One region of the Arthrobacter ginsengisoli genome, then DNA from elsewhere that is predicted to be linked to it. Evidence: predicted binding sites of a transcription regulator. Region 1 holds the regulator's gene; the other holds the start of a gene.
The links. The regulator LexA, encoded in region 1, represses DNA repair genes until DNA is damaged. The targets are predictions, from matches to a motif close to TCGAACANNTGTTCGA.
Positions count from the first base shown of each region.

Region 2: J2X01_RS21820 (hotdog fold thioesterase) is a predicted target of LexA. The motif match lies at 3,362-3,377, and genes of this name have one in related genera.

Region 1 is NZ_JAVDVQ010000002.1:402,636-415,922, forward strand. Features, by position in the region: gene J2X01_RS03975 (ATP-dependent DNA helicase) at 1-1,105, shown strand, start outside; gene lexA (transcriptional repressor LexA) at 1,189-1,938, opposite strand; gene J2X01_RS03985 (LysM peptidoglycan-binding domain-containing protein) at 2,280-2,717, shown strand; gene J2X01_RS03990 (histidinol-phosphate transaminase) at 2,774-3,892, shown strand; gene hisB (imidazoleglycerol-phosphate dehydratase HisB) at 3,956-4,582, shown strand; gene hisH (imidazole glycerol phosphate synthase subunit HisH) at 4,579-5,319, shown strand; gene J2X01_RS04005 (CG2302 family histidine operon protein) at 5,320-5,478, shown strand; gene priA (bifunctional 1-(5-phosphoribosyl)-5-((5-phosphoribosylamino)methylideneamino)imidazole-4-carboxamide isomerase/phosphoribosylanthranilate isomerase PriA) at 5,563-6,309, shown strand; gene J2X01_RS04015 (SseB family protein) at 6,322-7,221, shown strand; gene J2X01_RS04020 (MFS transporter) at 7,284-8,519, shown strand; gene J2X01_RS04025 (DUF1844 domain-containing protein) at 8,586-8,972, opposite strand; gene infC (translation initiation factor IF-3) at 9,396-10,490, shown strand; gene rpmI (50S ribosomal protein L35) at 10,606-10,800, shown strand; gene rplT (50S ribosomal protein L20) at 10,920-11,381, shown strand; gene J2X01_RS04045 (TrmH family RNA methyltransferase) at 11,447-12,358, shown strand; gene J2X01_RS04050 (GlsB/YeaQ/YmgE family stress response membrane protein) at 12,494-12,760, opposite strand; gene J2X01_RS04055 (cation diffusion facilitator family transporter) at 13,031-13,287, shown strand, end outside.
Region 2 is NZ_JAVDVQ010000053.1:97-5,871, reverse strand. Features, by position in the region: gene J2X01_RS21835 (DUF427 domain-containing protein) at 1-597, opposite strand, end outside; gene J2X01_RS21830 (TetR/AcrR family transcriptional regulator) at 684-1,289, opposite strand; gene paaK (phenylacetate--CoA ligase PaaK) at 1,371-2,699, opposite strand; gene J2X01_RS21820 (hotdog fold thioesterase) at 2,716-3,249, opposite strand; gene J2X01_RS21815 (cupin domain-containing protein) at 3,472-3,921, shown strand; gene J2X01_RS21810 (acyl-CoA dehydrogenase family protein) at 3,999-5,195, opposite strand; gene J2X01_RS21805 (MaoC/PaaZ C-terminal domain-containing protein) at 5,199-5,693, opposite strand.

The DNA.
Region 1 (13,287 bases):
CCTTATGCCCAACGGCCTCAACACCGAACAACTGGACTGTGTGGACCAGCTGCGGGACGCCTGTCGTGCCGCTCTCTCGGATTCCAAGGGGGACAGCGCCAACACAGCCGACGGCGGCCGCCAGCTCGCCCGCTCCCGGCTGATGGTGATCCTGGAGCTCTGCGAACGGCTGCTTGCCGCCCGCGAGAACCGCGAGGTGGTCTGGTTTTCCCGCAACAGCACCTTTGACCCGCAGCAGGGGTACGCCCAGCCGGACGAGTCCGCCCCGGCGCTGATCAACATCGCACCGCTCAGCGTGGCCGGGAGGCTGCGCGAGGGGCTCTTCGCGGACCACACCGTCATCCTGACCTCGGCAACGCTGGCGATCGGGTCAGCCTTCGAACCGGCCGCTGGCGGCCTTGGACTGGTCGGGCCGGGGGCCCCCAGCTGGACCGGCGTCGACGTCGGCTCGCCGTTCGAATACCCAAAACAGGGCATCCTCTATGTCGCCAAACACCTGCCCAAGCCCGGCCGCGGCGCGTCCCCGGAAGCCCTCGACGAACTCGAGAAGCTGATCCGTGCCTCCGGCGGCGGCGCCCTGTGCCTGTTCTCCTCCCGCCGCGCGGCCGAGGACGCCGCCGAGGCCATGCGCCCGCGGCTGGACATGGGCATCCTCTGCCAGGGCGATTCGACCATGACCGCGCTCGTGAAGCAGTTCGCCGACGAACCGGACACCTGCCTGTTCGGCACCATGTCGCTGTGGCAGGGCGTCGATGTGCCCGGGACCTCCTGCCGGCTTGTGGTGATCGACCGGATTCCGTTCCCGCGGCCCGACGATCCCCTCATGACGGCCAGGTCCCGCGCGGTGGCCCAGGCCGGCGGCAACGGCTTCATGAGCGTTTCCGCGACCCATGCCGCCATCCGCCTGGCCCAGGGGGCCGGCCGGCTGATCCGCACGACGACGGACCGGGGAGTCGTGGCCGTGCTCGACTCGCGGCTTTCCACCGAACGCTACGGGGGATTCCTTCGTGCCGCCCTGCCGCCGTTCTGGCCCACCACCGACCCCGCGATTGCCGTCGCGGCCCTGGAGCGGCTTGCGAAGGAATCCGGGCAGCCGGCCGCCTAGCCGCAGCCGCAGAAAACGCGAAGAGCCCCGCCATGTGAGGCGGGGCCCTCCGCAACGACCGGGCGTGCGGGTCCGCCGGGCTCCTAGAGGGAGCGCAGGACCGAGACGACCTTGCCCATGATGACGGCGTGATCACCGAGAATGGGCTCGTATTGGGTGTTCTGCGGCAGCAGCCAGGTGTGGCCGTCGCGCTGGCGGAACGTCTTGACCGTTGCCTCGTCGTCCAGCAGGGCGGCGACAATGTCACCGTTGACGGCGTCACCCTGCCGGCGGACCACCACCCAGTCGCCGTCGCAGATGGCGGCGTCGATCATCGAATCGCCCGCGACTTTGAGCATAAAGAGCTCGCCGTGGCCCACGAGCTGGCGCGGCAGCGGCATAACGTCCTCGACGACCTGGTCCGCCAGGATCGGCCCGCCGGCGGCGATGCGGCCCACCAGCGGCACCATGGCCGTATCGGTGGCACTGGCCAGCTCCGACACCGACAAACCGCCGACCGTGCGCAGGCCGCTGGACTTCCCGACTCCGGAATTCTTTGTGGTTCCCTCATCGAGGGTCAGGGGCATCAGCACTTCCATGGCGCGGGGGCGCTTGGGGTCGCGGCGCAGATAGCCCAGCTTCTCCAGCTGTGAGAGCTGGTGGGTGACGCTGGAGAGGCTGGCGAGGCCGACCGTGTCACCGATCTCGCGCATGGACGGCGGGTAGCCGTTGTCCGTCACGGAGCGCTGGATGGTTTCCAGAATCTTCTTCTGCCGGACCGTGAGGCTCTTGGGCGGCCGGGCTGCCTGCGTGTTCCGCTGGGTGGCCCTGCCGCCGGTGGCTTGTGCTGCCATGTTCGCCAACGCCTTTCCGTTCCGCCCGGCCGCCGTGGCTGCGGCTGCCGGGAACTTCCGGCCTGAAATGTCAGACCCTGCTGATCAACTGCAGAAGTGGTTGTTCTTTGACTCAAACGTAGGCCAGCCGCACGGCTTTTTCAAACATTTGTTCTAGCGAGTCTCGACAATGTTCGTCAATAAGTGCTAAAACAGATCAGGCAGCGTTCGAATATGTGTTCTAGTGAAACACGGCATGGACGCAGCACAACGTTCGGTTCTTTGTTCGAAGGTCAGGCCGGTTGGCGGCGCATATGTGGAGTATGCCGGGCGGCACAGTATGGTCCAGGAGGGCTAAGTTCATGTCAGCATCAAGCGTGTTTCACGATACTTTCGGCCGCGACGCATTCGGCAACTACGGCCGCCCCGGGGGCGGTGCGCCGGGAGACCGGCGCACCGTGGCCGGCCGCGGACCACGGGCCAGGCAGGCGCCGCTGAGGCTAACCCGGCGGGGACGCATTGTCTTCATCGGGGTGCCGCTGATCCTGCTGGCCGCGCTCGTTCTGTCCCTCAGCGGCTTCCTCAACGCCCCGGCCAAAGCCGCGGAGTCCGCCGCTGATCTCTCCCTGACCCCCACGGTGACCGTGACGGTGCAGCCCGGTGAGTCCCTCTGGGCCATCGCCGAGGCCGTCGCCCCGGAGCGGGATCCCCGCGATGTCGTCGCCGACATCGTCCAGCTGAACAACCTGGAGGCTGCCCGGGTCGTGCCGGGCCAGGCGCTCTTCATTCCGTCCAAGTAGCTCCGTTGATCCGTCACAGTTTCAGCCCCCGCCGCGATCTCACTTAAACTGGTGCAGTGACTGACCAGCTAGAGCGCCTGAACCGACTTCCCCTCCGGACAAACCTGCGCGGCCTGACGCCCTACGGCGCGCCGCAGCTGGACGTGCCCATCCTGCTCAACGTCAACGAGAACACCCACGGCGTCCCGGCGGACGTTCGGGCCGCCATCACCGAGGCCGTTACGATTGCCGCGGTCGGCCTGAACCGCTACCCGGACCGCGAATTCACGGAACTGCGTGCAGCCCTGGCCGAATACCTCGGGCACGGACTGGGTGCCGACAACATCTGGGCCGCGAACGGCTCCAACGAGGTTCTCCAGCAGATCCTTCAGGCGTTCGGCGGCCCGGGCCGCACCGCCCTGGGCTTCCCTCCCACCTACTCGATGTACCCGCTGCTGGCTGCCGGCACGGACACCGGGTACCTCGCGGGCGTCCGCGCCGACGGCTACGGGCTGAGCGCCGAGTCGGCGGCCCGCCAGGTCCGCGAACTCCAGCCGAACATCGTCTTCCTCTGCTCCCCGAACAACCCCACCGGCACCGGGCTGGGCCTGGACGTGGTGGAAGCCGTCTACGAGGCCGGCGAGGCCAGCCAGACCATCGTGATCGTCGACGAGGCGTACCACGAGTTCGCCCACGACGGCACGCCCAGCGCCCTCACCCTGCTGCCCGGCCGGGAACGCCTGATCGTCTCGCGCACCATGAGCAAGGCCTTCGCCCTCGCCGGAGCCCGGGTGGGCTACATGGCGGCCGCGCCGGAAGTAACGGACGCCCTGCGCCTGGTCCGACTCCCGTACCACCTCTCCGCCATCACCCAGGCGACAGCCCTGGCCGCCCTGCACCACCGGGTGGCGCTGATGGCCGACGTCGAGGACATCAAGCGCCAGCGGGACAGGATCGTGTCCGAACTCCAGCGGATGGGCCTCAAACCGGCCGCCTCCGACTCCAACTACGTCTTCTTCGGCGGTCTCGACAACCCCCACGAAGTCTGGCAGGGCCTGCTCGACGCCGGCGTGCTCATCCGGGACGTTGGCATCCCGGGACACCTGCGCGTCACGGCCGGGACTGAGACGGAAACCACAGCCTTCCTCGAAGCCCTCGAACTGATCCTGGCCGGGCACGCGGTACAGCCCGCCTAGACTTAACCCAGGACATCCACCCTGCCTGAACGGCGGGCACCGTCGTCATCAAAGGACACCCACATGAGCAACACCGGATCAACCGCTGCCGAGGCCCGGACCGCACGCATGGAACGGACCACCAGCGAATCATCCGTGCTGGTCGAGATCAACCTGGACGGCACCGGCGTGTCCGACATCAGCACCTCGGTCCCCTTCTACGACCACATGCTGACGGCGCTGAGCAAGCACTCCCTGATCGATATGACGGTCAAGGCCACCGGCGATACGCACATCGACGTCCACCACACCGTCGAGGACGTTGCCATCACCTTCGGCGAGGTCCTGCGCACCGCGCTCGGGAACAAGGCCGGGATCCGCCGGTTCGGCGAAGCCACGGTTCCGCTCGACGAGGCCCTCGCGCATGCCGTCGTCGACGTCTCCGGCCGCCCGTACCTCGTGCACGGCGGCGAGCCGGCCGGCCAGGAGTACCACCTGATCGGCGGACACTTCACCGGTTCGCTGACCCGCCACGTCTTCGAGGCGATCACCCTGCACGCCGGAATCTGCCTGCACATGAACGTTACCGCCGGCCGGGATCCGCACCACATCGTCGAGGCCCAGTTCAAGGCGTTCGCGCGTGCCCTGCGCGCCGCCGTCGAACCGGACCCCCGCGTCAAGGGCATCCCCTCCACCAAGGGGGCGCTGTGACCGGCCGGGTACTGAAGGACGGGGCAATCATCAACCCCGACGCCGGCCGGAAGCCGGCGTCGCCCGAGGGCAAGCCCACGGTCACGGTCCTCGACTACGGCTCGGGCAACGTCCGTTCCGCCGTCCGCGCCCTCGAACGCGCCGGCGCCGAGGTGATCCTCAGCTCCAAGCCGGAGGACGTGCTCAACGCCGACGGCCTTCTGGTCCCCGGGGTCGGTGCGTTTGAAACGGTGATGCGCGAACTCAAAGCCGTCGACGCGATCCGCATGATCGGCCGCCGCGTCGCCGGCGGCCGTCCCGTCCTGGCCATCTGCGTCGGCCTCCAGGTCTTGTTCGAGGCCGGTGTCGAGCACGGCACCGAAGCCGAAGGGATGGCGGAATGGCCCGGCAAGGTGGAGCTCCTCCCGGCCGACGTCGTACCGCACATGGGCTGGAACACGGTGACGGTTCCGGAGGGCTCCAGGCTCTTCGCCGGTGTCGAGGACGAGCGCTTCTACTTCGTCCACTCGTACGGTGTCCAGAAGTGGGATTTCGACGTCATCCAGCCGCGGATGACGGCGCCCCTCGTCACCTGGTCTGAGCACGGCGCCCCGTTCATCGCAGCTGTGGAAAACGGCCCGCTGTGCGCCACGCAGTTCCACCCGGAGAAGTCCGGCGATGCCGGAGCGCGCCTGCTGCGCAACTGGGTGGAAGGCCTGCACGGCGGGTCCCGGACCCCGCAAACCGGGACCGCCTAGATGTGGTCCATAGTGCTGATGGGGCTCGCCGGGCTGCTGGTCGGCGGAGGGCTGTCGTTCCGCCTGCAGAAGAGCCCGCGCTGGGTCCAGGTTGTGTTCTACGTCCTGGCCGGGATGGCGCTGCTCGCCGCCTACCTCCTGACGCTGCCTGCCGCCTGACGCTGCCTGCCGCCTGACGCGCCCCGCCGCCGCAACCCCCTGCCGTTTTCCCGAAGAGCCGTACCTAAGAGCTGAGGATCCACGATGACCACCGAAACCCCGCTGCCCCTGCTGGAGCTGCTGCCCGCCGTCGACGTCGTCAACGGCCAGGCCGTCCGCCTCGTCCAGGGCGAGGCCGGCAGCGAAACGAGCTACGGCACTCCGTTGGAAGCTGCGCTGAACTGGCAGCAGCAGGGGGCGGAATGGGTCCACCTCGTTGACCTCGACGCCGCTTTCGGGCGGGGCTCCAACGCTGAACTGCTTCGCGAAGTGGTCGGCCGGCTCGACATCAAGGTGGAGCTCTCCGGCGGCCTGCGCGATGACGAGTCGCTCGAGAAGGCCCTGGACCTGGGCGTCGCCCGCGTGAACCTGGGCACGGCGGCACTGGAGAACCCGGAATGGACGGCCCGGGTGATCGAGCGTTTCGGCGACAAGATCGCCGTCGGACTGGACGTCCGCGGCACAACACTCGCCGGCCGCGGCTGGACCAAGGAGGGCGGTGACCTCTGGGACGTCCTCGGACGCCTCGAAGAGGCAGGCTGCTCCCGTTACGTCGTTACGGACGTCACCAAGGACGGCACGCTCCAGGGACCCAACGTCGAACTGCTGCGCCAGATGGTGGAGAAGACCGGCAAGCCCGTCGTCGCCTCCGGCGGAATCTCCAGCCTGGATGACCTCAAAGTCCTCCGCTCCCTCGTGCCGCTCGGCGTCGAGGGCGCCATCGTCGGCAAGGCCCTCTACAACGGCAACTTCACCCTGCCCGAGGCCCTCGACGTCGCCGGCCGCCGCTAGCCGGTCAGCAGCATGGAGCACCAGCCGGCCGCCGACAGCGCCGCCGACAGACCAGCCGGGCCACGCCAGCTGCCCGGCCATATCGCAGCTGCCCTCGCCGGCGCGGGGGGCCCGGCCGACTCGGCCGGGCAGCCCTGGGCCGGGCGCAGCCTCACCGGCGACGACGCCACGATCCACAATTTCGAGGACGACGACGGTGCGGCCGACGCCGGGTATCTTGCCGCGCTGGCCGCCCTCGCGGCCGGCGACGGCGACGAGGCGGCGGTGGTGGCCGCACTGGCCACGGCGCGGGTCTTTGTGCCGATCCTCGCCACCCTGGCAGAAGAAGCCGAAGGGGCCGGTGGGCTGCACGCCGACAAGCAGGCCGACATGGCCCTCGTGACCCTCAAGGCGCCGGACGGCCGGACGGCGATGCCCGTGTTCACCTCAGCCGCCTCGCTCGCGGCCTGGCACCCCGAGGCCCGCCCGGTGGCGGTCTACGCCGCCCGTGCGGCCCTCTCCGCGGTCGCTGAGGGCGCGGAGTTGCTCGTGCTCGACCCGGGCTCCCCGGTGACCTTCGTGGTGCGCCGGCCCGCCCTGTGGGCCCTGGCGCAGCAGCGGGACTGGGCGCCGTCGTACGCTGACCCCGGGCTCGCCCGGAGCCTCGGCGAGGCCGCCGCTGGCTTTTCCGCAGTCCGCCGTGTAGAAATTCATCCAGGCAGTGGAGTTGCCTCACTGACAGCCGATGGAACCCAGCTGCCGGGCGGAGGCGCCGGCCCGGAACTCCGGGTGCTGCTCTTCCTCGAAGACGGGCTCGACGCCGCCGGCGTCCAGTCCATCGTGGCCGGCCTCAATCAAGCCTGGGCGCGGAATGAAGTGTTCGCTGAGCGGGTTGACTCGATCGAGGTCAAATTGCGGCGCGCAGCAATGTAGCTGACGGACAGCGGGAGAGATCCTGGTGCTGCCGACGGCCGTACCAGAAGGAAATAGTTTTCGTGAACTTCGCGCTGTACCGGGAGCTGCTGGCCGTCCGGCCGATCAGGCGGCTCCTGCTGGTGGGCATGGTCGCCCGAATCCCGCACTCCGCGGCCGGAGTCCTGCTGACGCTGCACATCGTCCTGACCCTTGGCCATGGCTATGCCGCCGCGGGGGCCGCTGCCGCCGTGATGACGATTGGCATTGCCGTCGGTGCACCCTGGCGCGGCCGGCGCGTTGATACCGTGGGCCTGCGGCGTGCCCTCATCCCGTCCGTCATTGCAGAGACCGTCATTTGGTCGATCGTGCCGCATGTGACCTACGAACTGCTGCTGCCCCTCGTGTTCGTCGGCGGACTGTTGACGCTGCCGATCTTCAGCGTGGTGCGCCAGTCCCTCGGCGTCCTCGCCACGGGGGAGCAGCGCCGGACTGCCTTCGCCCTCGACGCCATCTCCACCGAACTGGTCTTTATGATGGGCCCCGCCGCCGGCGCTTTGGTCGCGACCGCCGGATTCTCGGTCCTGGGGCTGACCGCCGTCGGCATCGCCACCTCGGTGTCCGGGCTCTTCCTGATGTGGTTCAACCCGCCGACCCGAACCTCCGAAGGCGACGCCAAGTCCGATCCAGTGTCCGATGCGGCGTTTGAGTCAAGCCGGCGGCACAAGGTCATCCATAATTTTGCCTGGTTCACCCCGGCCGTGGCAGCCATTTTCGCCGTCGCAGCCGGGGTCGGCATGATCCTCAGCGGCACCGACGTCGGGATCGTTGCTTCGCTCGAAACCGGCGGCCACCAGGCCGAGATCGGACTGGTGTTCGTGTTCTGGTGCGGGGCCTCGGTGGTCGGCGGACTGATCTACGGCGCTATGCACCGGCCGGTCCCGCCGATCCTGCTGCTGCTCGGCATGTCCGCCCTGACCATTCCCATGGCCTTCGCGCAGGACACCTGGACCCTCAGCCTGCTCGCGCTGCTGCCGGGCCTGCTATGCGCACCGGTGCTGTCCGCAGCCTCGGAGAAGGTCGCCGACGTTGTCGACGAGCGCCGCCGCGGTGAGGCGATGGGCTGGTATGGCTCGGCGCTCACCGGCGGCGTCGCCCTCGGCGCACCGCTCGCCGGGGTCTTCATCGATGGCATCGGCGCTGCGGCCGGGTTCGTGGCCGTCGGAGCCGGCGGTGTGCTGCTGTGTCTGCTGGGACTGGGGCTGCAGCACCGCCGCCGGCGGCGCCTCGCCGCGGTAGAACCCGCACAGCGGCGTTAACGACGGCGGCGGGCGGACCCGAGTGGTCCGCCCGCCGCCGCGTTGTGGCCGGATTGCTGGTTGTGCTCAGTTGACCGGGCCGGTGTACTTCTCGCCCGGGCCCTTGCCCGGTGCGTCCGGAATGATGGATTCCTCGCGGAAGGCCAGCTGCAGGGACCGCAGTCCGTCGCGCAACGGCCCGGCGTGCTGGGAACCGATCTCGGGTGCCGCGGCGGTGACCAGGCCGGCGAGGGCCGTGATCAGCTTGCGGGCCTCGTCGAGGTCCTTGAGCTCTTCGGCGTTTTCCTCGGCGGCGAGGCCAAGCTTCACGGCGGCGGCGCTCATAAGGTGCACGGCGGCGGTGGTGATGACCTCGATCGCGGGCACCTCGGAGATGTCGCGGATCTGCTGTGAAACGTCGCCCTGGGCGCTGGCGGGCTCGTAAACATGTGAATTACTGTCTGAAGTGCTCATGCTGGTAAGCTTGTCACAGACCGACTGAATGTCGTTATTCCCTGTGTTGCACTGCAGCGGTATGACGGCCGGAACCCGTCCGCAACCAACATGCCCGGCATGCAGGTGCGCAGGACGGGATTTCTTCTGTAGAATCGACTTTCAGTTAGCAAGCGGAGTTCTCTCCCACCCGCGTCAGCCGCTCTCCTTCGGGAAGCTTCGCAAGAAGCAAGGTTGCCGGGTACCTGGTCGGGCATTCTTCCCGGGCGTCAGCCTGGCGGGATGCATGCCGTCTCACACGAGGCTGGCAGTACCGATCTTCGAGGCCTTCGATTGCTCCGGCAATTGGGGGCCTTCTCTTTTTGCCGGTGGAATACCCCTCACGAACACAGGAGCTTTAACATTAGCGAGCCAAGAATCAATGAGCGTATCCGCGTCCCCGAGGTGCGGCTGGTCGGCCCTGCAGGCGAGCAAGTAGGCGTTGTCCGTATTGAGGATGCCCTGCGTTTGGCTGCCGAGTCCGATCTTGATCTCGTTGAAGTTGCACCGCAGGCCAAGCCTCCGGTGTGCAAGCTGATGGACTTCGGCAAGTACAAGTACGAAGCCGCCGTCAAGGCGCGCGAGGCCCGGAAGAACCAGACCAACACGGTCCTGAAGGAAATCCGCTTCCGCCTGAAAATCGACACCCACGACTACGAGACGAAGCGCGGCCACGCGCTCCGCTTCCTGGGCGCCGGTGACAAGGTCAAGGCCATGATCCAGTTCCGCGGCCGTGAGCAGCAGCGCCCCGAGATGGGCATCCGCCTGCTCCAGCGCTTCGCGGATGACGTCGCCGAAGTCGGTGTCGTGGAGTCCAGCCCCCGGATCGATGGCCGCAACATGGTCATGGTGGTCGGTCCTCTGAAGAACAAGGCAGAAGCCAAGGCAGAAGCCCGCCGTGCATCACAGCGCGCGGAAGCCAAGGCCGAGAACGAAGCCAAGGCTTCGGGCGGCGGCGGCCGCGTTGACACGTCCGGCGTCGATGCGCCGCTGACGCAGTCGCTCGCTGATCTTCTTCCGGAGGGCTACCAGGTCCGGACGGAGGCTGAGGCGCCGGAGGCTGAGGTGACCGAGGCTGAGGTGACCGAGGCTGAGGTATCCGGAACGGCGGAGTCCGCCACGGAGGCTCCGGCAACGGAAGCGCCCGCCGCGGAGGCTGCCCCGGCCGTCGAGGCCAAGGCTGAGGAAGCCCCGGCTCCCGTCGCGGAGGCACCGAAGCAGGAGGCACCCAAGGCCGCTCCGAAGCGTGAGGCTCCGAAGGCTGAAGCGCCGAAGGCGGCAGTCAGGCCGGCTGTCGCCAAGGCGCCCGAAGCTCCCAAGGCTGCCGCCAAGGCTCCGGAAGCCGCCAAGGTGCCCGAGGCTGAAAAGTCCGCTCCGGCGGCTGCGCCGAAGCCGGTTGCAGCACCGAAGCCGATCCCGCGTCCGTCGGCGCCGAAGCCCGCTGCACGGCCGGCTGCCCCGAAGGCCGCCGCCAAGCCGGGCACCAAGAAGACCAACTAGTTCAGGGCTGCCGGACAGCAATGTCCGGCAGCAAGCAACCAGCACGCCGCCCGCAGGGGCGGCTGCACGAAAGACTGCAGACCCTGTCTGCGGATACGTAAGGAGATCGGTTCCCATGCCGAAGATGAAGACCCACAGTGGTGCTAAGAAGCGCTTCAAGCTGACCGGCAGCGGCAAGCTGCGCCGCCAGCAGGCCAACCGCCGCCACTACCTTGAGCACAAGTCCTCCAGGCTGACCCGCCGCCTCGCCGGCGACAAGATCGTCTTCAAGGGCGACGCCAAGGTCATCCGGAAGATGCTCGGCATCTAAGTTCCAAGTTCTCTGATTGTTGCCACCTGGCAGCAGTCAACTACCAAAAAGGCTTCTCAGGCCAGCCGGTTGTTCCGGCAGTAGATGCTTGGGATCAGTAATTTCTAAGGAGTACGCACGTGGCACGTGTGAAGAGGGCGGTCAACGCCCACAAGAAGCGCCGGGTTATTCTTGAACGCGCAAAGGGCTACCGTGGACAGCGTTCACGCCTGTACCGCAAGGCCAAAGAGCAGCTGCTGCACTCGTTTGTCTACAGCTACGGCGACCGCAAGAAGAAGAAGGGCGACTTCCGCCGCCTGTGGATCCAGCGCATCAACGCTGCATCCCGCGCCAACGGCCTGACTTACAACCGTCTGATCCAGGGCCTCAAGGCCGCTGAGGTCGAGGTTGACCGCCGGATGCTGGCCGAGCTGGCCGTTTCCGACGCCAACGCCTTCGCCGCGCTGGTCCAGGTCGCCAAGGATGCGCTGCCCGCCGACACGTCCGCTCCGGCCGTTCAGGCTGAGGCTGCACCGGCCGCCAAGAAGCCGGCCGCCAAGAAGCAGGCTGCCAAGAAGGCTGACGCCGAGGCCGCAAAGTAGTTCCTGCCGCAGTTGAAGAACTGCGTCGTTCGAGAACCTGCTGCGAAAGCTACTAAGGTTCTTGTATGAACGAAACCGGGCGCCCGCAAGATGTTCCACTTTCCAATCCCCGAGCTGATCGGGTGAGGAAGGTGGCACAGCTTGCCGGGCGCCCGGCCCGTTTAAAGCGCAGCGAGTTCCTGGCGGAGGGCCCGCAGGCTGTCCGGGAGGCCCTGGTCCTGCACCGGAAAAGGATTGCGGCGGGGGAGCCTGGCGTCGTCTACGAGGTCTACGCGAGCGAGGCCTGCCTCGACCGGCACCCGGACCTGGAGACACTCGCGGAGGGCACCTCCGCCTATCTCGCCACCGACGAAGTGCTTGCCGCGATGGCGGATACGGTCACCCCGCAGGGCATTCTCGCGGTTTGCGGTTTCCTGGACGTGAGCCTTGAGCAAGTGCTCGACGCAGGCCCGCGGCTGCTTGCCGTGCTGTGCCAGGTCCGTGACCCCGGCAACGCCGGCACCGTGCTCCGGGCCGCCGATGCCGCCGGCGCGGACGCCGTGATCCTGACCGGGTCCAGCGTCGACATCTACAACCCCAAGGCCGTGCGCTCGACGGCGGGATCCCTCTTCCACCTGCCTGTCGTGCTCGGCGCCGACGTCGGGGAACTGGTGGCGCGCTGCAGGGAACGCGGCATCGGAGTCCTCGCGGCGGACGGCCGCGGCCAGCTCGACCTGGACCGGCTGCAGGACCAGAACGCGGCCCGCCGGCTCGGTGCACCATCGCCGGACTCCGAGTACGCGCTGGAGAGTCCCACGGCGTGGCTCTTTGGCAACGAAGCCCAGGGCCTATCCGAGGAAGAACTTGCCCTGGCCGACCACCGCGTGGCGGTCCCGGTGTACGGGGCCGCAGAGAGCCTCAATCTCGGCACAGCGGCCACCGTCTGCCTCTACGCGAGTGCCCGGTCGCAGCAGGACGGCGCAAAGCCGGGCAACTAGTAGTCCCTCCACCGGACGCAGTATGGCCCGGACAACGGCGAAAAAATACGGCGGGGGTCCACCGCATGGTGGGCTCCCGCCGTCGTTGTTGCAAGCGTCCCCGCACCGTGGGTGCCGGGCCGGTGGCCAGTGCAGTTACGTGGTCTTGTTGCGTCCTGTGATGGCGCCGTAGATGCCGGCAACCGCCAGGCCGCCAACAATGGCCAGGAGCCAGGAACCGAGATTCCAGAATTCCATCTTCCCGCCGCCGAAGAGCAGGTCGCCGATCCACCCGCCGACAACGGCGCCGACAACGCCGAGCACGAGGCTGGTGATCCAGCCGCCGCCGACCCTGCCAGGCATGATTGCCTTGACGATTGCACCTACTATGAGTCCGAGAATGATCCAGCCTAGAAAGCCCATTACTCCTCCTACATATTCGTCGGCATCCAAATGGTGAATCCCGAGTATGGCTTCAAGCTAACATAGGCCCGTTTCCTTGTCAGCAGGATCACACCCAATCGTTACCTGCCGGGTGAGCTGCGGCGTTTCGGGTCAGCCAGGGCCCCGGCCCGTGACGCAGCGGTGCCTGCGCGGGTCCTTGGCTGCGGCGATAACAGGTACGGTATTCCTTGTGGGCGCAGGCAACGGTTGGAGCCCACCCCCCGGACGAATCCCTAAGGAGAAGCTCTCTTGGCTGCAAATGGCGGTACCAAGGCGATTGTTGCAGCGCTGGCTGCGAACCTGACAATCGCCGTCCTGAAATTCGTCGCGTATTTCCTGACGTTTTCCTCATCGATGCTGGCAGAAGCGATCCACTCGCTCGCGGACTCGGGCAACCAGATCCTGCTCCTCGTCGGCGGCAAGAAAGCCAAGCGCGCCGCGAGCCCGGAGCATCCGTTCGGCTACGGGCGCGAGCGTTATATTTACGCCTTCATCGTCTCGATCGT
Region 2 (5,775 bases), on a different contig from region 1:
CGCGGGCGGGATGTAGTACCGCACGGGAAGCAGCGTCTCGTAGAGCAGCTGTGCGCCGTTCGTGCGGGCCAGGCTCACGCCGTCGAGCGCCACCTCCACGTCCACGGACGAAGCGCGGATGTCCACGCGGTGGAACGGGTCCCGGGGATGGCCGATGATCTCCTCATCGTCCTCGAGCCAGTTGAAGGGGTTGAAATTCAGCACGACATAGCCGGCCAAATCGGGGTCCTCGGGCCGGAAAGCGGCGCGGGACGCCGTCGTTGTTGCCGTCACGACGTCGAGCTCCTCGCCGGCGATGGTGTGCCTGCCAAATGCCGTTTGAGGGTCGAGCGTCGTCGGGGCCGCGCCTTCCCGAAGCGCGAACGGGTGCTCCTCGACCGGGGCCGCCGGCAGGGCCGGTGCGGTGAGCTCGGCGTGCAGTTCCTGCTCGGGCACGGCAAAGATGGGGGTGATCCGCCGCGGTTCCCACACCAGGCAGGCCTGCAGTGTGTCGACGACGGTGTCCCGGCCGAGACTCGCACGGACCCTTTTGGCAGTGGGCTCGTAGCGCAGCTGGGGAATTGTGCCCATGATCAGCTGGGATAATTTTGTGGCCATCCCACCAGCGTGGCCTCGGCGCCGGGCGCCGTCAATGGGCTTCTGCGCGGCCGCAAACGGCGGCGCAGCGCAGGCGCGGGACCGCCCTAGCGCGGGACGTGGAGGCCGTTGAAGGCCATGGTGATGACGTCGTCGGCCAGTTTCTCGGGGGAGAGGGAACCGCCGGGTTTGTACCACTCGACGATGGAGTTGATCGTGCCGAAGAGCAGCCGGGTGACGGTGCGCGGGTCGATGTCCTGCCGGAGCGAGCCCTCGTCGCGGGCGGCGGAAATCAGGGCCGCGACCTTGTGGTCGAAGGTGCGCCGGCGTTCCATCGCGTCGCGTTCGATCTCGGTGTTGCCGCGCAGGCGCAGCAGCAGGGTGACATAGGGCAGCCGTTCCACCAGCACGGAAATGGTTTCGCGGAGGACGAATTCGAGCCGGGCCTCGGCGGTGCCGGTCTTGGCCTGCGGCTGCTCCAGGATGGCTTCAAGGCCGCCCAGGGCGTGGTCCAGCGCGAGTTTCAGGAGGTCACCCTTGGACGGCACATGGTGGTAAATCGCGGACTTTGAGATGCCCAGGTTTTCAGCGAGGATGCCCATGGAGGTGGCGTCGTAGCCGTGGCGGTTGAACACGTCGACGGCGATCAGCAGCACCGACTGCTGGTCATAGCCGGGACGGCCGCGCTTGGTGCTGGGTGCTGTGGTGGGCATGGTCGCTGGTTCTCACTGTCTGGAGATGGGCCAGCCCGCCGGGGCCCGGATGGGCCGCCCGGCGGGCTGGACACGAGGTGGTCAGGCCTTGGGGCGCATGTCGTAGATCCGGCGGAGCTTGCCGTTGGACCGCTCCAGGGAGCCGGGCTCGACGACGTTGACCGTGCAGGAGGAGCCGACGTGGATCTTGATCTGCTGCTGCAGGGCCTTGGCGGCCGACGCGATGCCCTCTGCCGTGACGGACTCGCGGCGTTCGATCTTGACGGTCAGCTGGTCCATCCGCTGGCCTTCGGGGCGGGTGAGCTCGAGCTGGAAGTGCGGGCTCAGCTCGGGGATGCGCAGGGCGATCTCCTCGATCTGCGACGGGAACAGGTTCACGCCGCGCAGGATGATCATGTCGTCGCTGCGGCCGGTGATCCGGCCCATCCGGCGGTGCGCCGGGCGGGCGGTGCCGGGCAGCAGGCGGGTGAGGTCCTTGGTGCGGTACCGGATGATCGGCAGCGCCTCCTTGGTGAGCGAGGTGAAGACCAGTTCGCCGGGTTCGCCGTCGCCCAGTACCACGGAGGGGTCGAAGGCGTCGATGATTTCGGGGCGGAAGTGGTCCTCCCAGATGTGGCTGCCGTCCTGGGTTTCCACGGCCTCGCCGGCGACGCCGGGCCCCATGACCTCGGAGAGCCCGTAGATGTCACAGGCCTTGATGTTCATCATCACTTCGAGCTCGTGGCGCATTTCCTCGGTCCACGGCTCGGCACCCAGCACGGCGTACCTGAGCGAGGTGGAGGTCGGGTCGATGCCCTGCTTCATCATCGCGTCGGCAATGGTCAGCAGGTAGGTCGGCGTCGCCAGAATCGCGTCCGGCTTGAAGTCCTGGATGAGCGTGATCTGGCGTTCGGTCTGGCCGCCCGAGATAGGGATGACCGTGCAGCCGAGGGCCTCGGCGCCGGCGTGGGCACCCATGCCGCCGGTGAACAGGCCGTAGCCGTAGGCGTTGTGGACCTTCATGCCCGGGCGGACGCCGGAGGCGCGCAGCGAGCGTGCCACGAGCTTGGCCCAGTCGGCGAGGTCCTTCTTGGTGTAGCCGACGACGGTGGCGCGGCCGGTCGTGCCGGAGCTGGCGTGGATGCGGGCCACCTCGTGCTGCGGCACGGCGAACATGCCGAAGGGGTACTCCAGGCGGAGGTCCTCCTTCGTGGTGAACGGGAACTTGCCCAGGTCGGAGAGCTCGCGCAGGTCCGTCGGGTGGACGCCGGTCTCGTCGAACTTGCGCTTGTACAGGGGAACGCGGTCGTAGGCGTAGGCCACGGTGTGCTGCAGGCGGCTGAGCTGCAATGCCTCGAGCTCGTCGCGGGAGATGGTTTCTTCGCGGTCCAGGACGGCGTCACTGGTGGTTGCGACGGTTTCTTGGGTCATCTGGGGTTCCCTGTTTCTATTTCTTGGAGATGGTGCGGCTGCGGCCGCGGAACTCGGCGACGAGTTCGCCCGGGAGGATATCGGTGGGGAGTTCGCCCGGGACCGTGGTGGCGGGAGGCGTGGCTGCGGGCGCCGAGCCGGCGGAGGCCGGAGTCTCAGTGACCGTGCCGGGATCGGCGGCATAGATCTGGACGTCGTAGAGGCCGCTGCGTCCGGTGCTGGCGCGGCGGTTGGCGACGGCGGTCAGAATCTGGCCGCGGAAGGCGGGCTTGAGGAAGTTGATGTCGACGCCGGAGGCCACGGTGATGTTGCCCTCGTCAGCCGGGCTCGGGGTGGTCTGGTTGCAGGCCAGCGCGAAGGCTGTGTCGCCGAAGGCGAAGATCATTCCGCCGTGGGCCATGCCGAATCCGTTCAGCATTTCCTGCCGGAGCGCCATGCGGATCGTGGCATGTCCGTCGTCCAGCGCCACTACTTCAATGCCCATCCACTCCGAGGCGTAGTCGTCTTTAAGGATGGGGTGGGTGTCACCGGAAACCGTCGATCCAGCCATGCGTCATTGCCTCCAGCTTTATTTACCGAATGTTCATTAGGTAATCCCATTATGGCGCCTTCTGTCAAGGGCGGCGGTCGGATGTTGCTCCCGGCGGGACCGTGGAAGCTCAACGAACAAGCGTACGTCTTGACTCCGGGATGCGGAGGCAACATACTGAAGTCGGGCCCCGGCTGCGACGACGAAACCGGCGGCAACTCAAAAACCTCAGGAGGATCTGCCATGACTGAAGTGGCCTTTGACATCAACCGCAACGTGGACCTGTTCCGGGTGAACCGGGCCGACGAACTGGCGTCCGCACCCGGCCAGACGCTGAATGCCCGCCGTATCTCCGGCGTCAGTAAGGAAAACAGCCCGGTTGAGCGCCTCTGGTTCGGCAAGGTCTACACCGGTCCCGGCGAGATCTCGGATGCGCACCACCACGGCGAGGCCAACACGGGGGGCTATGTGTTCAAGGGCCGGGGCTTCATCCGCTACGGCGAGGGCTACAGCCAGATCGTCTACCTCAATGAGGGTGACTTCGTCTTCGTGCCGCCGTTCATGCCGCACATCGAAGGCAATGCCAGCAAGACCGAGGAACTGATCTGGATGACCACCCGGACGCCGGACAACATCGTCGTCAACCTGCACGACCAGGACATCGTGGACCTCGAAATCGACTACAGGTCCTAGGTCTTTCAGACACAACCGCAAGGAAAGGGGCGGCTGCCGGAAGGCAGCCGCCCCTTTCTGTGTGTGCGCCGCGTGCTTTAGAAGGACCGGGGGAGTCCCAGATGCTTCTCGCCGATGTAGTTGCGGGTCATCTCGTCTGTCAGCGGCGCGAAGGTGTAGAGCCGGGCATCACGGAAGTAGCGCTGCATCGGCAGCCCGCGGAAAAACCCCCAGCCGGCCATAACGCGCATCCCGACGTCGGTGGTGGTGGTCGCAGCGTCCGAGGCGGCAAGCTTCGCCAGCGCGGACCAGGTCTCATTCGTGCCCGGGCCGGAGTCGGACGCTTCCGCTGCCTGCCGCAGCAGCAGCCGGGCCGATTCGATCTTGACGCTGGCATCCACCAGGCTGTGCTGGAGGCCCTGGAAGGAGCCCACCGGGCGGCCGAACGCCTCCCGCTCGCGGGCCCAGCCGATGGCCGTTTCCATGGCTCCGCGGGCAATTCCCAGGGCCACGGCGGCGCCGTTGAGGCGCTCGCCGTTGAGCGTATCGAGAACCTGCCGGAAGCCCTTGTCGATTTCGCCCAGGATGTTCGCAGCCGGGACGCGGACGTCGTCGAGGTAGACGTCGCACTGCGCCAGGCCCCGGATGCCCACGGTGTCGATGACTTCCGTCCGGATCCCCGGGGTGGAACGCGGGACGAGGAACATGGTGATGCCGTCGATCGCGGAGCGTGCCGTTTCGCTGGTCCGGGCCAGGATGATGAGGTAATCCGCATCCATGGCACCGCCGATCCATTTCTTCTGTCCGGAGAGGGAGTAGCTTCCGTCCTCCCGGCGGACGGCGCGGGTCTTCATGGCGCGGGCGACGTCGGTGCCGCCGTCGGGTTCGCTCAGTCCGAAGGACATCTTGGCTTTCCCGGCGTGCAACGGTGCCAGGAACTCCTCCTGCTGCTGGTGGTTGCCGTAGCTGTGCAGCAGCTGGACGCCCATGTACTGGACCACCATGCTGACTCCCACGGAGGTTGGTCCGGCTCCGAGTTCCTCGAGGACGACGGCCTGCGCCTGGTGCCCCGGCCCGGGTCCGTGCAGTTCGCCGTCGAGCTTCACCAGGCCGGCGGCGGCAATCTCGTGGAAGAGCTCGACGTCGTACTCCTCCGCCTCGTCGAACTTATTGAGCCGTTCCGGGGTGACATGCTCGGCAAGCATGGCCCGGACGCGGCTCCGCAGCGCTGCAAATTCGGCGGGCTCGGAGATCTCGGCCGGCGGGGCCGGGCGGAAATTGTCCTGGATTGTCATGGCCTACTTCCTTTTCATGATGAAGCTGCTGCTGAACGTCATGACGGTGGAGTCATCCTGCTTCAGCACTGAGTAGTTGATCTTCCAGATCCCCTGGTCCGGCTTCCTGGTCTCACGGGCCAGCTCCACGGTGGCGCTGACGTGGATGGTGTCGCCGATGAACACGGGGGCCAGGGCGCGGACCTCATCCAGCCCGAGCCAGGCCACCACGTTGCTGAAGTAGCCGGTCTGGGTCATCAGTCCCAACCCCAGTGACATGGTCAGGGGGCCGTGGGCGATGCGCTGGCCGAACGGCGTCGTGGCCGCGTACGTCTCATCCAGATGCAGCGAGACGAGGTCGCCAGTGAGCCCGGCCCACTGGACCAGGTGCGCATCAGTGATGGTCATGCCCGCTGTTCGGATCACATCGCCTGCCACCAGGTCTTCCCAGTAGTGGTCGGGGCGTCCCTTGGGAAGCGGCAGGGTGGTGCTGGCTGGCCGGGCGTCGTTGCCGTGCATGGTTCTCCTGTTCGGGGTCAATGAGGACGGATGCCTTGGGGGAATCGTAAGTCCACCTGCCCTAAGACTAGACTAGCGAACG